4 regions of the Chryseobacterium arthrosphaerae genome follow, and region 1 is predicted to be linked to each of the others. Evidence: riboswitches for the same ligand, from Rfam matches in the RefSeq annotation. Region 1 holds a riboswitch; each other region holds the start of a gene.

Region 1 (5,592 bases):
ATCTTTAAAATGCTCATCATAATTGAATTTCGGATTTCCTCCGTTGAAGGCACGCTGCCCATGTTCATCCTTTAAAAATATTGAACATAATCTCTTACTTATATTCTGAGCCACTTCATCAAGATTTCTCTTATCGCCGCTCCCGGTTGGAAATTCCACTTTCAGGCTGTTTCCATAGTAATAGTGAAAACGCTGCAGGCTTTCCACAATCAGGAAGTTGATAGGGAACCATATCGGGCCGCGCCAGTTGCTGTTTCCCCCAAACATACGGCTGTCGCTCTCTGCCGGCGTGTAGTAGACCATATTTTCTGTTCCATGTACAGAGAATACAAAAGGATTTTCTTCATATACCTTAGACATGGCCCGGATTCCATAAGAACTTAAGAACTCTTTCTCATCAAGCATTCTGGTGAGAACCTTTGTGAGTCTGTTTTTACGGAGAATGCTCATCAGGTGTTTTCTGCCGTGGCCTTCCTCATCCCAGTGTGATACCAGTTTGGTAAGCTCCGGTTTGTTTTTTAAGATCCATTCCATTCTGCTTCTGAAATTCGGCATCTTTTCCAATAGACGGTGATCTACAATTTCAACGGCAAACATCGGGATTAATCCTACAATACTTCTCAGTCTTAAAGAAACACTTTCTCCGTTCCCGAGCTGAAGCACATCATAGAAGAATCCGTCTTCCTCATTCCAGAGACCTTTTGTTCCGTCACCCAGGTTTTCCATGGCCTCCGCGATATAAAGATAATGTTCAAAAAATTTGATGGCCATATCTTCATATACCTGGTAGTATTGGGCAAGCTCCATCGCAATGCGCATCATATTCAGGGCGTACATGGCCATCCAGCTTGTTCCGTCAGCCTGTTCAAGATGCTGTCCGTCTTTTAATACCATATTCCGGTCAAAAGCTCCGATGTTATCAAGCCCCAGGAAACCGCCTCCGAAAATATTTTTTCCGTTCTTATCCTTACGGTTGACCCACCAGGTGAAATTGAGGAGAAGCTTCTGGAAGACTTTTTCAAGGAATAGAAGATCCGGTTTTCCATTGTTTTTTTCATCAATCTTGAAAACACGGAAGCAGGACCATGCATGTACGGGCGGGTTTACATCACTCATGTTCCACTCGTAGGCAGGCAGCTGTCCGTTGGGATGCATATACCATTCTTTAGTCAGCAGTAAAAGCTGTCCCTTGGCAAACTCAGCATCAATAATGGAAAAAGGAACACAGTGAAAAGCCAGATCCCAGGTGGCATACCACGGATATTCCCATTTATCAGGCATGGAAATAATATCTTTATTGTGAAGATGATTCCATTCCGTATTTCTTACATATTCATTGAAATTTCTCGGAGCCTCAAAATTCGGATCCCCTTTCAGCCATTTTCCGATATTGTAATGATAGAACTGTTTGTTCCATAGAAGTCCGGCAAATGCCTGCCTTTGAACATTCCTTTCGTCCTCATGTACCGTATCGTATTGAACCTCATTGTAAAATTCTTCTGTTTCAGCCTTTCTGGTACTGAAGATTTCATCAAATCCTTCAAAAGGTTCCTCTGTTCCGTCAGGACATAATCTGAATTCAAAGACCTTAGATTGTCCGGCTCCAATGATCTCATCGATCAGAAAAGCAGCCTTAGTCCCTTTTTGCTCAGGATTTACGGTATCAGTTTTATGAATAACAAAATCATTGATGCCGTCTTTATAATAGCTGTTTTCAATCAGTGGAGTACCGTAAAGTTTCGGAGTATTGGTTTCATTCTCACAAAATACACTTTTTGCATTTCCGTTTCTCGAATAGAGCTTTTTGATGGAAATACTGTCGTGCCCGATATTGATGCTTCCGTCTTCAGAAGCAGCACTTAATTCTCCCTTATAGGTATTATAACCCCATTTCCAGTTGTTTCTGAACCAGGCAGTAGGGATGACGACAATAGGGGCATCATTCCTGCTTCGGTTACAGATGGTAACTCTGGCCAGAATATCATTGTGATCGGCTTTACAGTATTCAATGAAAATATCAAAATACTCATCATTATCAAAAATTCCGGTATCAAAAATTTCGTATTCAGGATCTTTTTTGCTCCGTCTTCCGTTTTCAAGCACCAACTCGTCATAAGGAAATTCATTGATAGGGTATTTGTACACCATCTTCATATAGCTATGGGTAGGTGTGTTATCCAGGTAATAGAAAATTTCTTTGATATCTTCACCATGATTTCCCTGCGGATTGCTCAACCCAAAAAATCGCTCCTTTACAATTTTATCTTTTTTATTCCAGAATGAAAAAGCAAAACAGAAAAGCTGTTTCACATCAGAGATCCCTGCAATACCTTCTTCGCCCCAGCGATAGGCATAGCTTTCGGCATTATGATGATTGGTAAAGTTCCATGCATTTCCGTTCGGGCTGTAATCTTCCCGTACATTGCCCCATTGCCGGTTGCTTACATAAGGTCCCCAGTTTTTCCATTTGGTATCTTGTAATCTTTCTTTTTCGGCAGTCATAGGTAGTCATTTTTCAATACGAAGTTAGTTTTTTTGTAAAGTAATTCCAATTTTTTCCATCTGAATAATTCTTAATATGCCTCTGAAATACTTGTATTTAAGGGCTTTTTAAAATATTAAAATATTTTTTTTTTGAAATTAAAAGAAAAGAACTACCTTTGCACCATTCGTTCATTCAAATATTGAAAATGTTATCAAGAAAGGTTGAGGGATTAGACCCGATGAAACCTTAGCAACCCTTTGTGCAAGCAAAGAAGGTGCTACGTTCTACCAAAATTATTTTGGACAGATAACTTACTGAAGTTCTTTTTCAGCCATTTCCTGTGGCATTTTCAATTGTATTAAAATAATAGAATTGAAAACAGAACTAAACTATATTAATCTTTCGTATCAGACAAATTCCCAAAAGGAATACCATATCCCGCTGAGCTATGAGCTTTTCGGGAAAGAACTCTTTACAGCTCCCATTATTTTGATCAATCATGCCCTCACCGGAAATTCAACAGTATCCGGCGAAAAAGGATGGTGGAAACAATTGGTAGGAGAAAATCAGATTGTTGATACCAATAAATATACAGTTCTGTGTTTCAATATTCCCGGAAACGGTTACGATCAGTTTTTAATTGAAGATTATGAAGACTTCACCCCTGCAGATATAGCCAATCTGTTTCTGAAAGGGCTGGAAGCTTTAAAGATCAAAAATATATATGCCATTATCGGAGGTTCTCTTGGGGGAGGAATCGCATGGGAAATGCTGGCAAAGCAGTCAAAGCTTGCTGAAATCTTTATCCCTATAGCCTGTGATTACAGAACCCATGATTGGCTTCACGCACAATGTCTGGTTCAGAAATTTTTATTGAATGATAAAGATGAACCTTTACAAAAAGCGAGAATTCATGCGATGTTATGCTACAGAACTCCACAATCGCTCAATGACAGATTTCAAAATACATATAATCAGGATAAACAGCGCCTGGAATCAGAAGACTGGTTGGTATACCATGGTAATGCTCTAAACGAAAGGTTTAGTTTAAAAGCTTACAAACTGATGAACCATCTGCTGATGAATATAAACGCTGATGAATCATCTCTGGAGGCAATAGGAGCACGAATGCACCTGATCTCCGTAGATACAGACTTATTCTTCCCTGCTTCTGAAATCCGAATGTGCTTTGAGAGTTTAAAGGAAAAAAACAAGACTGTTTCTTATCATGAGATCCGGTCAATACATGGGCATGATGCCTTCCTGATGGAATATCAACAATTAAATAATATCATAAAAAACATTTTATAAAGTAATGAAAAAGGCGAATGAAATAAAATTTTTAAAGAACAGATCAATCATCAAGTTTGAAGGAGAAGATTTCTTAGGAGAAATCGGTATTGATGGACGAATTTTTAAGGCACTGACGTTAGCAAGGATCAGTGTAGGGGTGATCTCCCAGCAGGCGGTAGAAAACGGTATCTCTATACTGGTACACGAAAATGATGCGGAAAAAGCGGTAGCTTGTCTTATTGATGAATTTGAAGAAGAAAGAAAATCAGGGAAAGTTTCCCAGATTTACAGTATCAACAACGTTTCTGTTATTGGTTTTGTAGCGGAAGATTTCAATAAAGTCTTTGCCGAACTGGCGAGAAATAATGTATTCCCGCTGCTTCTTAATCAGGTGGCAGGAGAAAACAGGGTTAATATTGTAGTCACTTCTTCACAGGATGAGAAAACCAGGAATATCATAGAATCTGAAATTTTCAAAAAACCTAAAACTGTTCATCTGGCCATTATAGGTCATGGAAATGTTGGAAAAACACTGATCGAACAGGTTCTGGAATCTTCAGAAGAGATTAAAAGACGTAAAAATATAGATCTGAAAGTAGTGGCAGTAGCCAATTCCAAAAAAATTGCGTTCAATAAAAAAGGATTTGAATCGAACTGGAGTGATGAGGTTTTAACAGCAAAGCATTCTTCCAATGTAGAAGAGTTGATCAATTTTTCCAATGAAAATCAACTGGAAAACCTGATCGTTGTAGACAATACGGCAAGCAAGGACTTCGTAAAGAACTACCATGCTTTGGCTGAGAATGGATTCGATCTCGTTTCTTCCAATAAAATTTTCAATACACTTCCTATTGAAGAGTATCGTAAACTAAGATATACATTAAACAAAAATAACAGACGTTACCTGTACGAAACCAATGTGGGGGCAGGGCTACCGTTAATTGATACCATCAAATTACTGCACCTTTCAGGAGAAAATATTACAAGGATCAAAGGAGTGTTCTCCGGAACACTGAGCTATGTTTTCAATAATTTCTCTTTGAGAGACGATAAATTTTCAACAATCATCAATGAAGCTTTGGAAAAGGGATATACAGAACCGGATCCAAGAGAAGATCTGTCAGGAAATGACGTGGCAAGAAAACTGCTGATCCTGGCCAGAGAATTGGATCTGATCAATGAATTTGAAGATATCAATATTCAGAATCTGGTTCCTGAAAGTTTATTATCAGTTTCAAAATCGGAATTCCTTACAAGATTAGGAGAGCTGGATGAAGAATACCAGAAAATAAAAGAAAGCCAGGAGCCGGGCCATGTGTTGAGATATGTAGGTGATTTACATGGTGACTTACAGAAAGACAAAGGCGAATTGGATGTAAAACTGATTTCTGTACCTGCCACTTCAGCTTTAGGACAGCTGAAAGGTTCAGATTCAATCTTTGAAATTTATACCGAAAGCTACGGTGAAAACCCGATCGTTATTATGGGAGCCGGAGCTGGAGCACAGGTAACGGCAAGAGGGGTATTCGGAGATATTTTAAGAGTAAGTGAAACAAAATAAATCAATTCATTGGTATATTGACAAATTAAAACTATATGGAAAATTTCGAAACATCAGCAATAAGAACCCAGACTGAAAGAACCCAGTTTGATGAACATTCCACTCCACTATATCTTACCTCAAGCTTTATTTTTCAGGATGCAGAAGATATGAGGGCAAGCTTTGCAGAAGAAAAACCTAAAAACCTGTACAGCCGTTTCTCTAATCCCAATGTAAGCGAATTCACAGAGAAAATTGCAAAAATGGAAGGCGC
Region 2 (5,592 bases), 160 kb from region 1:
AATTGAAGTGATTTCGGGTTCCTGTTCCGGACTGAAGTAAAATTTTGAATACCATTTTAGTTTACCCTGATCATTGCATATCCTTACATTATCGGTATTTATTTTCTCAATAATATAAGATTTCCTTTTTGTCAGCTGACTGCTGTAAACTCCAATGCTTTTACAGTACACTTTACTTCCTGCTTCCATGACATTATTGTAAGCTCAGTATTGCCAATCTGTACCCATCCATTCCAAATCCGGATAGGACAGCATCTGTACAGGCTGCCGTTACAGACTTCTGCCTGAATTCTTCTCTTTTGTAAATATTGCTGATGTGAACTTCAACCTTAGGTTTTCTGATGTTCTTCAGACAATCGGCTATAGCGTAAGAATAATGAGTGAAAGCTCCCGGATTGATCACCACTGCATCAAAATCATCTTCCTGAAGCCTGTTGATCAGCTCACCTTCAATATTGGACTGATAATAGGAGAGCTCATGAGTGTGAAACTCAGACTTCAGTGTTTCCAAGTAATTTTCCATGGAAACAGTTCCATAGATCTCCGGTTCCCGGGTACCTAAAAGATTCAGATTAGGTCCGTTTATAATCAAAACTTTCATTCTATAAAATTAAAAAGTTTTTTTAATAAGGAGTCAAAAAAATCAGTCAGGTTTTTATTTTCTGCTGTTGAATTATTTTTAATGATATTTATCATATTTATGGAAGTGTTAAATCTTTAAACGCTTGGTTTTAATGGGTTTTAATAAAATCTTATGTTAATTTTTGTAAAATTTCTATTAAAAAATTAATAAGTCTACTTGTTTTGTAGACTAAATATGTATAGCTTTGCAACCATAATTTCGATCGGCTTATAAAGAAAGATGGAGGGAACTGACCCTGCGAAATCTTAACAACCTGCTACGGTAAGGTGTTACATTCAGCCTGTAAAAGGAAAAATAAGCATTTGGTTTATCGTATTTATCGATGCCCTTTGCTGACTTTTCTGCAAAGGGCAAAATTTTAATATTTGATAAACAAAATTGATTATGATTAATAAAAATCTATTTAATTCTAAAATTTGGATTCCGCCTGTTGCTGCATTTTTCTTAGGTGTTGCCAGCGTAAACGGACAGGTTTCTAAACCGAAAAAAGATACACTCCGTGAAAAAGAGATTGATGAAGTGGTTGTCGTAGCTTACGGAAAAGCCAAGAGAAACAGCTATACCGGTTCGGTAGCAACGATTTCCAGTGATAAAATTAACAACAGACCTGTAACCAATATTACCAAAGCTCTGGAAGGGCAGGTGCCGGGAATTCAGACTACAAGTTCTTCTGGGCAGCCGGGTGCTATTGCTACGATCAGAATCAGGGGTATTGGCTCGGTAAGTGCTTCCAGCGATCCTTTATATGTGGTGGATGGAATTCCTTATGACGGAAATCTGAATGCTATAAGCCCAAGTGATATTGAATCCATAAGTGTTTTAAAAGATGCTACAGCAAGTGCTTTATATGGTTCAAGAGGAGCGAACGGAATTATTATCATTACAACAAAATCCGGGAAAAAAGGGGAAGCAAAAGTAAACCTTAATATCAGCCAGGGATTCTCCGGAAGAGCAGTAAAGGATTATGAGCAGGTAAGCACGGATCAGTATTTTCAATTGTATTGGGAAGCGCTGAGAAACGGATATAAATCTGATAAAATATCTTCCCAGCAGGCTTCACAAATGGCTACAGATAACCTTGTTTCAATGCTTGGAATAAACCCTTATGGTCCTGGTTATTCAAAACCGGTAGGAACGGATGGAAAATTATTGCCGGGAGCAACTCCGCTATGGAATGATGACTGGAGAGATGTTTTACAGAGAACGGCTTCAAGGAACCAGGTAGACCTTGATATCAGCGGCGGAAGTGAGAAAAGCAACTATTTCTTTTCCCTGGGATACCTTGATGATAAGGGAATGGCTATTGAATCAGGATTTAAAAGATACAATACAAGGCTAAAGATCAATTCAGAAGTAAAAAAATGGTTAAACGTTGGGATAAACCTGAACTATACCAACAGTGTTCAGCAGGCACCTACCTCATCAGATTCCAAGGCCAGCAATGTGATCCAGGCTGCGAGAGTTGTTCCTTCATTTTATCCTTACTATGAAAGAAATCCGGACGGATCTTTTGTACTGGACGCTGCCGGAAACAAGATTTATGATTTCGGAAAATACAGACCCAGCAGTGCACTTCAGAATCAAAACCTGGCTGCATCTTTACCGCTGGATAAAAATGAAAACAAAGAAGATAACTTTTCAGGAAAAGGATTCATGGAGTTTACTTTCTTACCGGAGTTAAAATTCAAAACGAGTTTTTCCGTTGATCTTGTTAATTATAACGGCCATTTTTATTCTAATCCACTTTTGGGACAAGGTACGGAAATTGGTGGATCTGTGACCAAATCCAATACCAGAACGCTTTCTTATACAACGAGTAATATCCTGACCTATGACAGGAAGTTTGGAAAACACCATATTAATGTTTTAGCCGGACAGGAATTTTATAAATACGACTATCAGACCATCTCCGGATCAAGGAGCGGTTTCTCCCTGCCTTACTATTATGAGCCTGATGCAGCTTCATTATTGGTCAACTTCGGCGGGTACAGCAATAAGCTGAGTTTGCTGAGTTACCTTGGAAAAGTAGAGTATGATTATAATAATACCTATTTCCTTTCCGCTTCAGGAAGGGCAGACGGATCCTCAAGATTTGCCTCAGACAACAGATGGGGAAGGTTCTGGTCTGTAGGAGGATCATGGAAGATCTCCAATGAAGAATTTATTAAGAACCTGAATGTCTTCAACCAGTTGACACTGCGTGCAAGCTACGGAGGCCAGGGGAATGATAAATTGCTGCGTCCAAACGGGCAGTCTCTGTATTATGGATATCAGGAGCTGTACAGAATACTGACCCTTGGCGGGGAAGCGGGGACAACCCTGGAAAAAGCAGCAACCAAAAACCTTAAGTGGGAAACCAACCTTAATATGAACGTAGGGCTGGAATTTGCCATCCTGAATAACAGAATTAAGGGTAATATCGAATATTTTAAAAGAAAAAGCCAGGACCTTCTGTTCAACGTACCGGTTGCCCCATCTCTGGGAATCAGTGACTATCCGGCGAATGTAGGAACGATCCAGAATACAGGTTTTGAATTTTCACTTTTCACCACTCCGATCAGGAATGAGGATTTCCAATGGAATGTGGATGTTAACCTGAGTACTTTAAAAAATAAAGTGACCAAATTACCCGGAGGACCGCTTGTAGTAGGAACTAAACAGCTGAGAGAAGGAGGTTCCGTGTATGATTTCTTTATTCAGGAATGGGTAGGCGTAGATCCAAGCAACGGAAAACCATTGTGGAAGACTATTTCTAAAGATGCAAACGGAAATGAAGTGGAAGGAACGACTTCAGAGTATTCAAAAGCAACAAAAATAATACAGGGATCTGCATTGCCTAAACTGGCCGGAGCAATCAGTACCAGCATTAATTATAAAAATTTTGACTTCTCAGGATTGCTGACTTTCAAAATCGGAGGAAAGATCCTGGATGGAGATTATACTTCGCTTTTACATAACGGAAGTGCCGGAGGACGTGCATGGGGAGTGGAAATGCTGAACAGATGGACGCCTGATAATCCTAATACGGATGTTCCGGGACTTAGTACTACAACCAACAACTGGACTTCAACGTCTTCAAGATTCCTGTATTCGGGAACGTATGCAAGGCTTAAAAATGTAAGTCTAGGGTATACGTTGCCTTCGGATTATTTTGAAAAGATAGGATTGAAAAAATTCAGAATTTACATTCAGGCAGAAAACCTTCTGACTTTCTATAAACATAAGGGAATGGATCCTGAGCAGGCACTGGACGGTACAACGTATTTCAGATATCCGGCAATGAGAACGATCACATTTGGTCTTCAGGCAACCCTTTAATCTTTTAAAATCGAAACAATGAAAAATTTAAAATATTTATCCTTTGCACTTCTTGGATTGTGGTCGCTGACCAGCTGTGAAAGTGATCTGACCACCGCACCAACGGATCAGGCAAACAGTGAAGAAGTTTTCAAAACGGCTGAAAGTGCCGAAACGGTAATCAACGGTACGTGGGCAAAATTCAATAATGATGGAACAACTTATGCTAATATCGGTTATTCTACAGTACTGAGAGCCAGTGATGCTATGGGAAGTGATGTCGCAATCCTTAGAAATAAATACGGATTTTCAGCTGCCTATGATTTTACTGAAATGGTGAATACTACAGCCGGAAGACCATTATTTATCTGGACAATGCTGTATTCAACCATCAATAATATGAACAATGTTATTGCAAGAATTGACGGTACGGTAGGAAGCCAGGAAAAAAAGGACCAGGTAAAAGGCCAGGCAAAAGCGTTACGTGCTTTCTGTTATCTGAATATTGCAAGCTTTTACCAGTTCAGCTACCTTAAAGATAAAACCGCTTTGACGGCTCCAATCTATACGGAACCATCCACAATAAGTACACCGGGAAGGAAGAAAGCAAGCCTGGAAGAAATTTATACACTGATTAAAAGTGATCTTACAGATGCAGACCATCTGTTGAAAAATTATTCAAGAAATAATAAAGATAAAATCAACAGAAATGTAGTCAATGGACTTTTGGCAAGAACTTACCTGAATACCGGTGAATGGAGCAAAGCTGCTGATGCTGCAAGAACAGCAAGACAGGGGTTTACTTTTATGGCTCCGGAAAAATATAAAGAGGGATTCAATGATATTGAGAATGCAGAATGGATCTGGGGGCATAGACAGACTCAGGAACAGTCAGACGCAAGTTATGCATTCCATTACCTGGATGTGTCTTCATCGGGAAGTTTCTACTACAGCTTTATGGCTGACCCTTACTTTAAAGATCTGTTTGATGCCAATGATATCAGAACTCAGTTATTTTCGTGGGATGGACAGAAAGGAAGAGAGGGACTGCTCAGATATGCGAAATTTAAATTTAAGCCCAACCTTATTGCTGATATCGTGTATATGAGAGCTGCTGAAATGTACCTGATCGAAGCTGAAGCTGAGGCAAGAAATGGAAATATTTCCCAGGCAGTTACTGCTTTAAATCAATTGAAAACGGCAAGGAAAGCAAATATTTATACAGGTCCGTTAGCTCAGAATGAGGTAGTGAAAGCCATTCTGATCGAAAGAAGAAAAGAATTATTCGGAGAAGGGTTCTCCCTTTCAGATATTATCAGAACCCAGGGAAGTGTGGAGAGAAAACCTTATGTAGATGATCAGGGGAAACCAATTAAAGTTCAGGTGATCACACCGGAAGGAACTGTAAAAACCGTTGACGGTAGAGGGCATTCTGTTTTTGCATTTCCTGACCAGTCTGCTTTTGCTCCGAACAGCAATTACTATTTATTCAGTATTCCTCAGAGAGAAGCAGAGAATAACCCGAATTTATAATACAGTCCATAATTAGATTTGATTTTTTAGCCACTGCGTTTGCGGTGGCTTTTTTGTTTTTATGTAGGGAGAAGTAAGTGAGAATTAATAGCAATAAAAAACACTGCTCCATTATTGAA
Region 3 (5,592 bases), on a different contig from region 1:
TCATTGGAATCTGTCACTTCATGTCTCCATCCTTTAGCCTTAAAGTACATGGTGTACATTCTGTAGACATCTTCTACGAAAATCGCAGCTTCATCACCTCCGGTACCGGCACGTAATTCTACGATAACGTTTTTGTCATCTGCAGGGTCTTTTGGAATCAACAGTACTTTTAACTCTTCTTCCAGACCAGGAATTCTGGATTGGGCTTCGAGTTTTTCTTCTTTGGCAAGATCTACAAGATCCCTGTCTGAACCGTCAGCAATGATCTCATCAGATTCTGCAATAGAATCCAAAGCTCCTTTATATTGATCGTAAACTCTTACAATTTTCCCCAAATCACTATATTCTTTGTTCAAAGAAGAATATCTTTTTTGGTCTGAAATGACATCAGGCTGTATAATAAGGTCTGCCACCTCATTATATCTTTGTTTTATAGCTTCTAATTTTGGAATTAATGATTTAGACATTATGGAATTTTTGTGGGTGCAAAGATAAGAATTATTAATTCAAAATTAAAGTATAAATTTTTGAACGCTAGGCAGAACTGTAAAACCGGATCTGTAGATTCAACTTTTAAGCTTTTAAAGATCTTCAGCCTTCTTTACGTATCTTCTGTCAATTAAATATAAAACAATTCCCACCGCTACAATTCCCAGCCCGATCACACTTTCTCGGGGATTATGAATCAGTGTAAAATAGAGGATATACCCACTGAACAGCAAAAAGACGGTTGGAAAAATGTAAAAGGCATTGGATCTGAATATTCTCCGGTCTTCTTTTTTAAGAAAATACACGGTAGAAATCGCAAGGCTGGCAAACAGCTGAAGGATAAAAGCGGTATAAACAAATATTTCCTTAAAGCTTCCTGTTAAAATAATGATCGCAGCAATGACAGCATGAGCGAAGATCGCTCTTACAGGAATTCCTTTTTCATTTCCTTTCGAAAGAGGTTTCCACAGATAACTATCCCTGGCAAAAGCCTGAGTCAGCCGTGATCCTACCCATAAGTATCCGCTGATGGTTGCAATCAGCTGTAAAGCAATAAAAATATTGACAATCTTTCCAAAAGACAGTCCCAGCATATTGACCGCTGCTTCTCCCATAACGTCTTCTTTTCCTGCCAACTGGCTTACCGGAGCATGCTTCAGCATTATATAATTGACCAGAACATAGCTTACCGTGACAAAAACAGTCCCTATAATCAGAGATTTGGGGAGATTTTTCTGTACATCTTTTATTTCTCCGGCAATATAGGAGGCAGAATTCCAACCGGTATAAGAATAAGTGACAAATACGAGAGAGGTAGCAAAAGCAGGAAGCATTATCTCATGTTGCCAGCCGTCACCAAAATTAAGGCTGTTCCCTGTATGAGAAGATCCCGAAAGCCCAACTCCCAGCACAATGAGGACAATAATAAATGCTACTTTGATAAAGGTAAAAAAATTGTGGAACCTGCCGGAAGCCTTTAAACTGAAAGACAGCATGAATGCAATCAGAAAAATGGCAGCAATGGCAAAACCATTACCAAAGGTATAATCAAATACTGAAAGATATTTTGACATGGCCAGCGCTGCCAGTGCAACAGGTGATGAAAATCCGATAATTAAAGAGATCCAGCTGATCAGGTACCCGAACAGGGGATGATAAGTTTCTTTAAGATAGATAAAATCACCACCGTTTCCTTTAAAGTGGGACCCTAATTCAGCATAACAGAATGCTCCGAACAGTGCCAGGATTCCTCCGATTGCCCATAACAGAAAAATACTGTATGTATTGGTAATATCTGATAACTGAAATCCCAGGGTTGTAAAAATCCCCGTTCCTATCATATTGGAAACTACAATGGCTGCAGCTGTTTTCCAGCCGATCTGATGTGAAGAAGTACTCATTTACTCTTTAAAAATTAAAATTAAGCCTTCCGAAGAAATAGTTTCCCAATGTACCCATCTGAACAGGCGCATATTTGAACACTCCATAATACGAATTTTTATAGATCTGAAGATCCGGAAAAACATCAAATACATTGTTCGCTCCTACCGTAAAATTGATATTCTTTGTAATATCATACCCTACACTGATATCGGTAACCACTTTTGGAGAAAACTCCTGAACTTCTCCGAAAGGAAAGCCGTCTCTAATTACTTTACCAAAATAGGTATTTCTCACGAGAAAACTGAATTTCCCTATTCCGTACGTAAGGCCCAAAGATGCTTTTGTTTTTGGGGACAGGGTTTCAATAATATTGATCTGATCCGGGCCAAAGAATTCATTTTGGGGAGTTCCCAGGTTTTCAGGAAAATGGAAATCTGTAATTTTGGTTTCGGTGTAATTTCCTGCAAGATTAATATTTAAACTGCCACCGGCCAGCTTCCAGTCATAGGAAACCACTATATCCACTCCTTTGGTTTCGGTATCAATTGCATTGGCAAAGAATCTTCCGCTTTTCACTGAATTTCCTTCTCCTACCACCTGAGGATCAGCCAGCCTTGAGTCTGTGATATTGCTGGTAATTACAATCCTGTCTTTCACTTTAATGATATAGCCGTCTACCGTAATAAACAGGCCTTTAGCCGGTTGCAGGGTAAACCCGGCACTGCCATTAATGGATGTTTCCTGCTTTAATTTATCAAATCCCAGAACCTGTGCTGCCTGGCTGTCATTATTAAAAATTCCTTTCCTCACAATCCCGGAACCGGAAGTAGAAATATCAGCATATGAATTATTGAAATACTGCTGCTGAAGTGATGGTGCCCTGAATCCTGTTCCTACCGCTGCCCTTACTGCATAATTTTTTATAAACTCGTATCTTACTGCCAGCTTTCCGTTTAAAGTATTCCCAAAATCTGAATAGTTTTCAAATCTGGCCGCTGCATCAATATTCAGTTTTTTATACAGATCATAGGAAACCTCTGCGTATACTGCTGTTGAGTGTCTGTCTTTTTTCAAAGCATTGTCCGGTGAGAAGCCTATAAAAGACTGTGAACCTCCTGCTCCGATTACTTTAGAATCTTTTGTTGCAATATTTCCATTTTCATCATATTGGGTATAGGAAGCTTCATCTCCTGCTTTAATCTGGTATTGCTCAAACCTGAATTCTCCACCGAATGCGATATTGACGTTTTTTATCTTTTTTGAAACATCAAGGTTAACAGTATTTTGCAGAAAACTGTGGGCTCCTGCATAAAAACGGGTTGGTGATTTGATACCTAAGGATGCATTATTGGTATTGTTTACGTTATAATTGAAGGTGTTACTGCCAAAAGTATTGCTCAGGTCAATCTGCCAATCATTTACATTATATTTTGCGCCTGCAGCATAGGAGATATCATAGATCTGGGAATTTAAGACTGCCTGGAAACCATTGGGATAGATTTCTTTTACAATATTAAAGCCTTCACTCGGAAGTCTTCTGAAGCCATATCCTTTTCCTTCTTTAATACTGAATCCTCCAAAGGAATAGAATTTAAAATGATCGTTTAAAGGATATTCTGAATTGAAAAACAACTGCCCCTGTCTGATCTGGGCGTCTCCGATCTGGAAATTAAAGTCGTCTCTCGTGAGTCCCCTTTCTTTAATTTTTGCATCATCTGCAGCTCTGGCAGCTTTTACAGCCTCAGCATCACCTGCAAATTCATACGCGAAATTATTTCCGAAAATATCAAGATCATGATTCTGGGTTCTTGTTGTTTTTCCTCTATGACTTAATTGCAATGAAAGGTTGATAAAACCGTCATTTTTTCCCAGAGAAGTTCCATAGTTCACGCCTGCCTGGTAAGTATCACCATCATTTCTTCCACTTAATCCGTAGGTTAAGCTTGCGGAAGCCCCTGCATTCTTTTTCAGGATAATATTGATAACCCCAGCAATAGCATCAGAACCATACTGTGCGGCAGCACCGTCTCTTAGCACTTCAATTTTTTCTATAGCGATGACAGGGATGGTACTTAAATCTGTTCCTACAGATCCGTTCCCTACTGTATTCTGATAGTTTACCAAAGATGTTGTATGTCTTCTTTTTCCATTCAGCAATACCAAAACCTGATCCGGCCCCATTCCCCTTAAAGTTACGGGATCAATATGCTCTGTTCCGTCAGAAGCAGACTGTCTAACGGAATTAAATGAGGGGATAACATAGTTTAAAAGATCCTGAGCCGTCATTTGCGGAGACGACCTTTGCACTTTGCTGATATTGATAACGTCTACAGGAACCGGCGTCTCCAGCTTTGTTCTTTTAACGCTGCGGTTTCCAACAATGATAATATCTTCGATTTGTTTTCCTTTTTCCTCCTGCTCCTGGGCAGCCACTAAAACTGTCCCCAGTAATACAACAACTGTACTTAATTTTTTCATCTTTGTTCTTGCCATTAAATAATATTCTTCTGCAGATCAATCTGCAGATACACAAGACTTCAAGAAATGGAATTCATATAAGAATATTGACTTCACTTATCTCCCCCATTGGGTTGGAATTAGCACCTTTACACTTCTGGAATTGTGTTGGTTGCTAAGGTTTCATTGGGCCAAATCCCTCCACCTTTCTTGATAACTCTAGTGCAAAGGTAGACTAATTTTTCAAATATGCAAAAACAGACTCATTCCGAGAAAGAAAAAAGGCAAATCAGCTGTTTCGCCAATTTGCCTTTGTATTACTTTATGATCATTTTTTGAATAGCCATTCCGGTTTCTGATTTCAGCTGTACCAGGTAAGTTCCTGCCGGATAATTTACTTTCAGCTCGTAGCTTCCGCTTTCATTATTCAGTTTGAAGGTATCCAGTTTTTTACCACTCATTTCTGAAATGATAATTTCGCCGTTTTTAGCTTTATTATAAATCAATTTGACATGACCATTTTTTACCGGATTATCAGCGATCTGAAGAGATAGTTTATGTTCTGCGTTCACATCTGCAGCTGATAACGATCCGGTGTAGTTTCCAAAGATCCTGAATTCTCCGGGCTGTAATGTAACCGGAGCTGTTGTAGATGTCATATTCAGGACGGTATCATCCATCAGATTCTGCCATTGTCCTGTGTAAGGTAAATAAGGAATTACATTTTGCACGGAAGTACTGTAATTTGCCAGTACTACTACATTCTTCATTCCACTGATCGTATTATCATACACATAAATTCTAGTAATAAGCCCATCCGGATCATTGGCGAGGTTATTAGATTCTATAGTATAGGTTTTGGATTTAAAAACCTGGTGGCTGTTCCTGATATTGATAATCTTCGCCCAGGTATCATATACTGATTTTCTGGCCGCATCCGTATCATAGCCTAATGTGAATGCAACAGGTTTTTCATCTGTCCTGCATCCGCTGTCGATTGTACCGTTCGTACATCTGTTGATACTGAATTCATACCCTAATTCCCCAAACTGCCAGATCATTTTCGGACCGGGAATGGTAAAGAATGTGGCTCCGAATGCTTTCATTCTTTCCAGAGCGGTATTAAGATTTTTCACAGAATAACTTCCGTTTACAGCTCCATAGGCAAGATTTTTAAACATCAGCCTTTCTTCATCATGGCTTTCGCCATAGCCTACAGCACGCATTTCATTAAAACCGTGAAGACTGTGATTCATCCGGTCA
Region 4 (5,592 bases), on a different contig from region 1:
TTTGCCAGTTTATTCTTTGTCGGAATCTTGTAATTGATGGAAATTCCGAAGTTTCTTGAGTCATACTTGGATCTCAGCATCGCGCTCTCTCCCAATGGAGGATTAGAACGTACCTGCATAACCTGTCCGTTGAAAATATCATTGGCAAAAACAGATACAGTAAGACGGTTGTTCATAAACTTCTTTGTTAATGTAATATCTAAATTATTGTTGAACGGCTTCTCTGCTGTAAAGTAGAAATATCCTGCTTTAGGCGTCAGATAGCTGTAATTGGCTGTCAGTTTAATATCTTTTGGAAGAAGTAACTGAGTCATCACATTGAAAATCCAGAACCCTTTATTGTTAAGGTTATCAATTTCATGCTTCTGATATCCTGCATAGATGTACATGAAATTCATCTTGTCAGGATTGAAGTTGGATTTCATAATTTCACCGATCGATTTGGTGAAAATCTGAAACGGAACCGGAAGACCTACATTGAAATTGTGAATTTTCATATTTGAAATATTCATCTGCTGGTTGAATAGTTTTCTGCCGTCCTTTCTGATAATCTGTGCTACCTGGTTGTTTGCTGAACTTACGCTGTACCCGATGAAAGCATAATCGAAAGCTGAGATTTTTATTTCATAATTATCAAAAATAGTAGGCTGCAGATTTGGGTTACCGCTTACTTCCGTATTGGGGCCATAGAAAGTTACGTTATTCGGGTTTAAGGCAGAAATACTTGGGAGGCTTATTTTTCTGTTGTAATTGGCAGCAATAGAAACCTGATTCATCATATTATACTGCACACTTGCATTGGGGAAAAACTTGAATTTATTGAAAGGAGTCAGACTGGCTTCTGTCAGCTTTTCTTCTTTATTGAAAAACCTTGTTATCCCTGAAATATCATAATTTTCAGCCCTTGAACCCAAGGTGAAATCAAACTTTTTCAGTTTAGCCTGAAATTCCAAATACATAGAGGCGGTCTGTCTCTGATATTCAAGATTGGTTAAGCCAAAACTTTCAGTATCGTAATCCTGTCTTTCATACAATCCTCCAAAGCTTACTTTTCCACCATCAAGAAGCTTGATAGGCTGAGCGTAATCTACTTTGAAATTGGCAATATTCATCACGGATTTATTGTTCAGAAGATCTTTTACGCCACTCATAGCACTGTTGATCGGAGGTTGGGGATCCGCAGCAAAATTTCCATCCTGAAAGAAGTTGTCCTGAGAAAATTTACTGTCTGATCTTGTATAACCAAACTGAAAATCCAGTTTTTGAGATTTATCTGCAAAACGTTTCTGGTAGGTTACAACAGCTTCCTGTCTCAAACTATTCGTATGGGCAACATCTGAAGAAGTATAAAAAGCCTCTCTCAGATCATTTTTATTATTATCAAAAGGTAAATCTCCATGACCCTTACTCAGGGTGTAATTGTCATTATTATTGTGATAGATATCGTAATTTAATAATAGACGGTCTTGCCCTAAATCGAATGTTATTCCTGATTTTGCAAAGTAACCTCTTCCCAGTCGGTCCGTATTGCTGTCCAGAAGCTCATCCTGTTTTCCGTTAAGCATACTTTCACGATAGTTTTGCCCTACATTCAGCTGCCAGCCGAAATATTTATTTCTTGCGTTCAGATTAAGGGAATTGGTTGTTCTGCTTCTGTATTTATCATAATTCGAAAATGAATAATTTCCGGAATACGTTGCTGTTAAATATTTATTGGCATTTTTATTCGTAATAATATTCATGATGGCCCCTCCTGAAGTTGCCGGGAATTCGGCTCCGGGCTGGGTAATTACTTCGATTCTTTCTACAGAATTGGCGGGCATTCCTTCGAGGAAAGAATTCAATTCGTTGGAAGTAATATTCAAAGGTCTTCCGTTGAGGTAAACATCCAGCATTTTTCCCTGGTACATCATTCCTGCAATATCCGTTGCAACAAGTCCCGGAAGCTTTTTGATTCCTTCCAGCACGTTTCCGTTATTCAGTTGAGGTTGTTCAGAAAAATCAAAAATAGTACGGTCTGCCTTTTGTTCAACGGCTTTTTTAGTTTTGGTGATCACCACCCCTTCAATTTGTTTCTCTTTAGAAGCAGCATTCTCTTTTTCCTGAGAAAAGACAAACACAGATCCCAGGAGTGACAAAGCGAATATAGTTTTTTTCATAATGTTTTTACTAATATCCGGTTAGACGCAGAAAAAGATCATTTGTTACGGTAAAATGTTGAAAATCGAAAATTTAGGGTGAATATTTTTTTATTTCCGAAATAATTATATCTTTGCCGGGTAATTATCAAGAATCTCTAGATGGGATAGCAACCTGCAAAAACAAGCAAGGTGCTGCAAGCGATAAGCCGGATCTTCCGGAAAAAATGTTTATCATTCTATCATTACTCCCATCTTGAATTTTTTGTTTTAAAGCTAAAATCAAATGTTTAAAAAGAAGGGAAATCACATTTCATCAGTACTTTTTTATTCTTCGGATCATGAAGGGAATCTTCATTACTCTGATATGTTCTCATGCCATTTCTACATGCGCATGTGCTGTTGTTTCTAGCCGTTCTATTTCTAAAAAATAATACAAACATTTCGAATGCTCTGGTAACCTTACAACTTTAAGGTTACAGGAATTGCATTGCCTGAAAAAACCTGACAATAAAAAAATAACAACATGCATAATTTCAGAAAAAAAATTTTTATTCCTTCCATTACGCTTATCTCTACATTTTATTACGCACAGAAGGATACTTTACAATCTAAGAAAATAGAAGATGTGGTGATTCTTGGATCAAGAGGTTCAGGAAGATCATTAACAGATACCCCGGTTCCGGTAGATATCATTAATATTTCAAAAATCTTAAAACAAAGTCCGGCCAATAATATCAGCCAGGCTTTAAATTACATTGTACCTTCATTTTCATCAACTTCACATACCGTTAATGATGGAACTGATTTTGTAGATCCTGCGCTCCTGAGGGGATTAGGCCCGGATCAGGTTCTGGTGCTGGTAAACGGAAAAAGAAGATATCAGTCTTCGCTTATTAATGTTACCCTTACTCCGGGAAGAGGTTCTGTGGGAACCGACCTTAATGCTATTCCTGCCTTTGCTTTAGAAAAAATTGAAGTTTTAAGGGACGGTGCTTCTGCCCAATATGGGTCCGATGCCATTGCCGGAGTGGTAAACCTGGGATTGAAAAAAAGATTGGGACTTTCCGGACAGGTATTTTTAGGAGGGTATGCTTCTCCTGTTACCAATAATTTCTCTGGTGGAATAGATGGACAGACCATTTCTGTAGATCTTAATTATGGAGCCAGAATAGGAAAAACAGGATTCTTTAACGTTACTGGTTCTGCCCAATACCGGGATCCTTATTCGAGGGCCGGAGTAAGAAACGGAGATATTTTCAATGCTTATAATGCCATTCATTACAGGGCTTTACAGGATGGAATTAATATTGACGGGTTGTATAAAAATATTACCAATACTCCCAATTCCCAGCAAATTATCAACACAATCAAGCAATATGCAGTGAAGGTAGATTATTTTGGGAATGATTTTCAGTCTCAAATCTCAGGGGCAAATAGTATTGCTGATCTTCAAAAAATATTGGACAGGGATTTTACCTCTCAGGAACTTAATTACAGAGGATTGGAAAGGAAAGATTTCAGCTTGAGGGCAGGCCAGTCTAAATTACAGTCCGGGCAGCTCTTTTTTAATTCTGAAATTCCTCTTAGTGATGAATGGAAAGTCTACTCATTTGGAGGCTACAGCTACCGTCTTGGAAATGCCGGAGGATTTTACAGGCTTCCGAACAATGAGAGAAATATAAATTCAATTACGCCCAACGGATATCTTCCTCAAATTGAAGCAACAGTAAATGACTATTCTCTTGCTGCCGGAATCAAAGGAAAATGGAACGGCTGGAATGTAGATTTCAGCAATACATTTGGAAAAAATACCTTCGGTTTCGGGGTCGTAAATACTTTTAATGCATCGCTTACAGATAATTCTCCAAGAACTTTTGATGCAGGAGGATCTGAATTTTCACAAAATACCGTCAATCTTGATTTCTCCAAAAAATATGATGTACTGAAGGGGTTGAACATTGCATTTGGGGGCGAGTACAGGCATGAAAATTATAAAGTAAATGCCGGAAAAGAAAATTCTTATGCCTCATACGATATTTTTGGCCGTGTGGTAACCGCTCAAACGCCTGAAAATGAAAAAGTAACTGACTTTTTTAAGAATATAAGACCGGCCGGAGCCCAGGTTTTCCCAGGGTTCAGCCCGGAAAATGCAGTGTCAGGAAACAGAAACAGTATTGCAGCTTATGCTGATGCCGAGTTGGAAGTTACTGATGGCTGGCTGTTGGAAGGAGCTTTACGATACGAGAATTATTCAGACTTCGGGTCTACATTCAATTATAAGGTGGCAACCAATGTAAAGGTGGCTCCCAACCTGAACTGGAGAGGTGCTGTTTCCACGGGGTTCAGAGCGCCTTCATTGGCCCAGATCTATTACAGTTCCACTTCTACTTTGATCCAGCAGGGGGTAACAACACAGGTAGGTACTTTCAGGAATAATTCTGAAGCTGCACAGGCATTGGGGATCCCAAAATTGAAACAGGAGACTTCACAGTCCTACAGCACAGGAATTACATGGAAGATTCCGGCATTAAGCCTGACTTTCACGGCAGATGCTTATTTAATAAAGATTAAGGACAGAGTAGTTTTAACTGATCTTTTCTACCGTCCTGATGGAAGTTTTACTCCTGGTTCAGACCAGGCCGTTCTACAGAATGCTTTTGATCTCGCAAGAGCAAGCGCTGCCAACTTTTTTGCCAATGCAGTAGATTCTCAGACAAAAGGGCTGGATATTACTATTTCGCAGAATTCAAAAATCTCATCAGGGGTTTCTTTGGAGAATAATCTGGGAATCAACTTTAATCAGACGAAAAGAATCGGAGACATCCATGCATCACCGAAATTGGTAAGCCAGATCAATAATTATTTCTCAGAACCTAACAGAATTTATTTTGAAGAAGCTGTACCCCATGTAAAAGCTACATTAGCCAACACGGTAAGGGCTTCCGGCTTTACTTTCGTACTGCGCAATTCATTTTTTGGTAAAGTGACTGATGCAGATGTTGTAGATGCTGATTTTGATGGAGTAAAGGGAGGTACAGAACATTTTGTCCTTAACAGCCGTTTGGTAACAGATCTGTCTGTAGGGTATAATTTTAATAAAAATATTTCGGCAACAATAGGCAGCAATAACATCTTCAATATATTGCCTTCTAAAAGCCCCAATATACCGTCATTAACAGCAGATAACCAGTTTGTCTATTCCAGGCAGGTTTCCCAGTACGGGATAGGGGGAAGATTCTTATTTGCAAGAATTGAATTCAGTTTCTGATATATACTGCTTAGAAGTTTTGATGACAAAAGACAGAGATCCGCTCTCTGTCTTTTGTATTTTTATTTATTTCAGAGATGAAAACTCTATAAAATCATATTCTGCAGAAGAGGTAAAAAGCTGTCGTAATACTGCAGCATGCCCGTTTCCGGCAATCACAAGAATTCTGTCTTCACTGTTGTG

What was found. A riboswitch is a leader RNA that binds a small molecule or an ion and turns the genes downstream of it on or off. The one in region 1 is predicted to bind S-adenosylmethionine.
Region 2: it holds a riboswitch for S-adenosylmethionine, as region 1 does, so the genes downstream of both, BBI00_RS18075 (SusC/RagA family TonB-linked outer membrane protein) here and BBI00_RS18895 (alpha/beta fold hydrolase) in region 1, are expected to answer to the same signal.
Region 3: it holds a riboswitch for S-adenosylmethionine, as region 1 does, so the genes downstream of both, BBI00_RS21355 (TonB-dependent receptor plug domain-containing protein) here and BBI00_RS18895 (alpha/beta fold hydrolase) in region 1, are expected to answer to the same signal.
Region 4: it holds a riboswitch for S-adenosylmethionine, as region 1 does, so the genes downstream of both, BBI00_RS21700 (TonB-dependent receptor plug domain-containing protein) here and BBI00_RS18895 (alpha/beta fold hydrolase) in region 1, are expected to answer to the same signal.

What each region holds. Positions count from the first base shown of each region.
Region 1 covers NZ_MAYG01000012.1:763,048-768,639, forward strand. Annotated here, with positions in the region: gene BBI00_RS18890 (MGH1-like glycoside hydrolase domain-containing protein) at 1-2,502, opposite strand, end outside; SAM riboswitch class I at 2,691-2,798, shown strand; gene BBI00_RS18895 (alpha/beta fold hydrolase) at 2,858-3,796, shown strand; gene BBI00_RS18900 (ACT domain-containing protein) at 3,801-5,339, shown strand; gene BBI00_RS18905 (O-succinylhomoserine sulfhydrylase) at 5,375-5,592, shown strand, end outside.
Region 2 covers NZ_MAYG01000012.1:598,626-604,217, forward strand. Annotated here, with positions in the region: gene BBI00_RS18065 (hypothetical protein) at 1-189, opposite strand, end outside; gene BBI00_RS18070 (type II 3-dehydroquinate dehydratase) at 194-601, opposite strand; SAM riboswitch class I at 848-944, shown strand; gene BBI00_RS18075 (SusC/RagA family TonB-linked outer membrane protein) at 1,028-3,961, shown strand; gene BBI00_RS18080 (RagB/SusD family nutrient uptake outer membrane protein) at 3,980-5,473, shown strand.
Region 3 covers NZ_MAYG01000031.1:77,185-82,776, reverse strand. Annotated here, with positions in the region: gene prfA (peptide chain release factor 1) at 1-467, opposite strand, end outside; gene BBI00_RS21360 (APC family permease) at 582-1,889, opposite strand; gene BBI00_RS21355 (TonB-dependent receptor plug domain-containing protein) at 1,897-4,350, opposite strand; SAM riboswitch class I at 4,444-4,549, opposite strand; gene BBI00_RS21350 (alpha-amylase family glycosyl hydrolase) at 4,647-5,592, opposite strand, start outside.
Region 4 covers NZ_MAYG01000031.1:155,174-160,765, forward strand. Annotated here, with positions in the region: gene BBI00_RS21695 (TonB-dependent receptor domain-containing protein) at 1-2,159, opposite strand, end outside; SAM-I-IV-variant riboswitch at 2,279-2,376, shown strand; gene BBI00_RS21700 (TonB-dependent receptor plug domain-containing protein) at 2,665-5,409, shown strand; gene BBI00_RS21705 (DUF5694 domain-containing protein) at 5,476-5,592, opposite strand, start outside.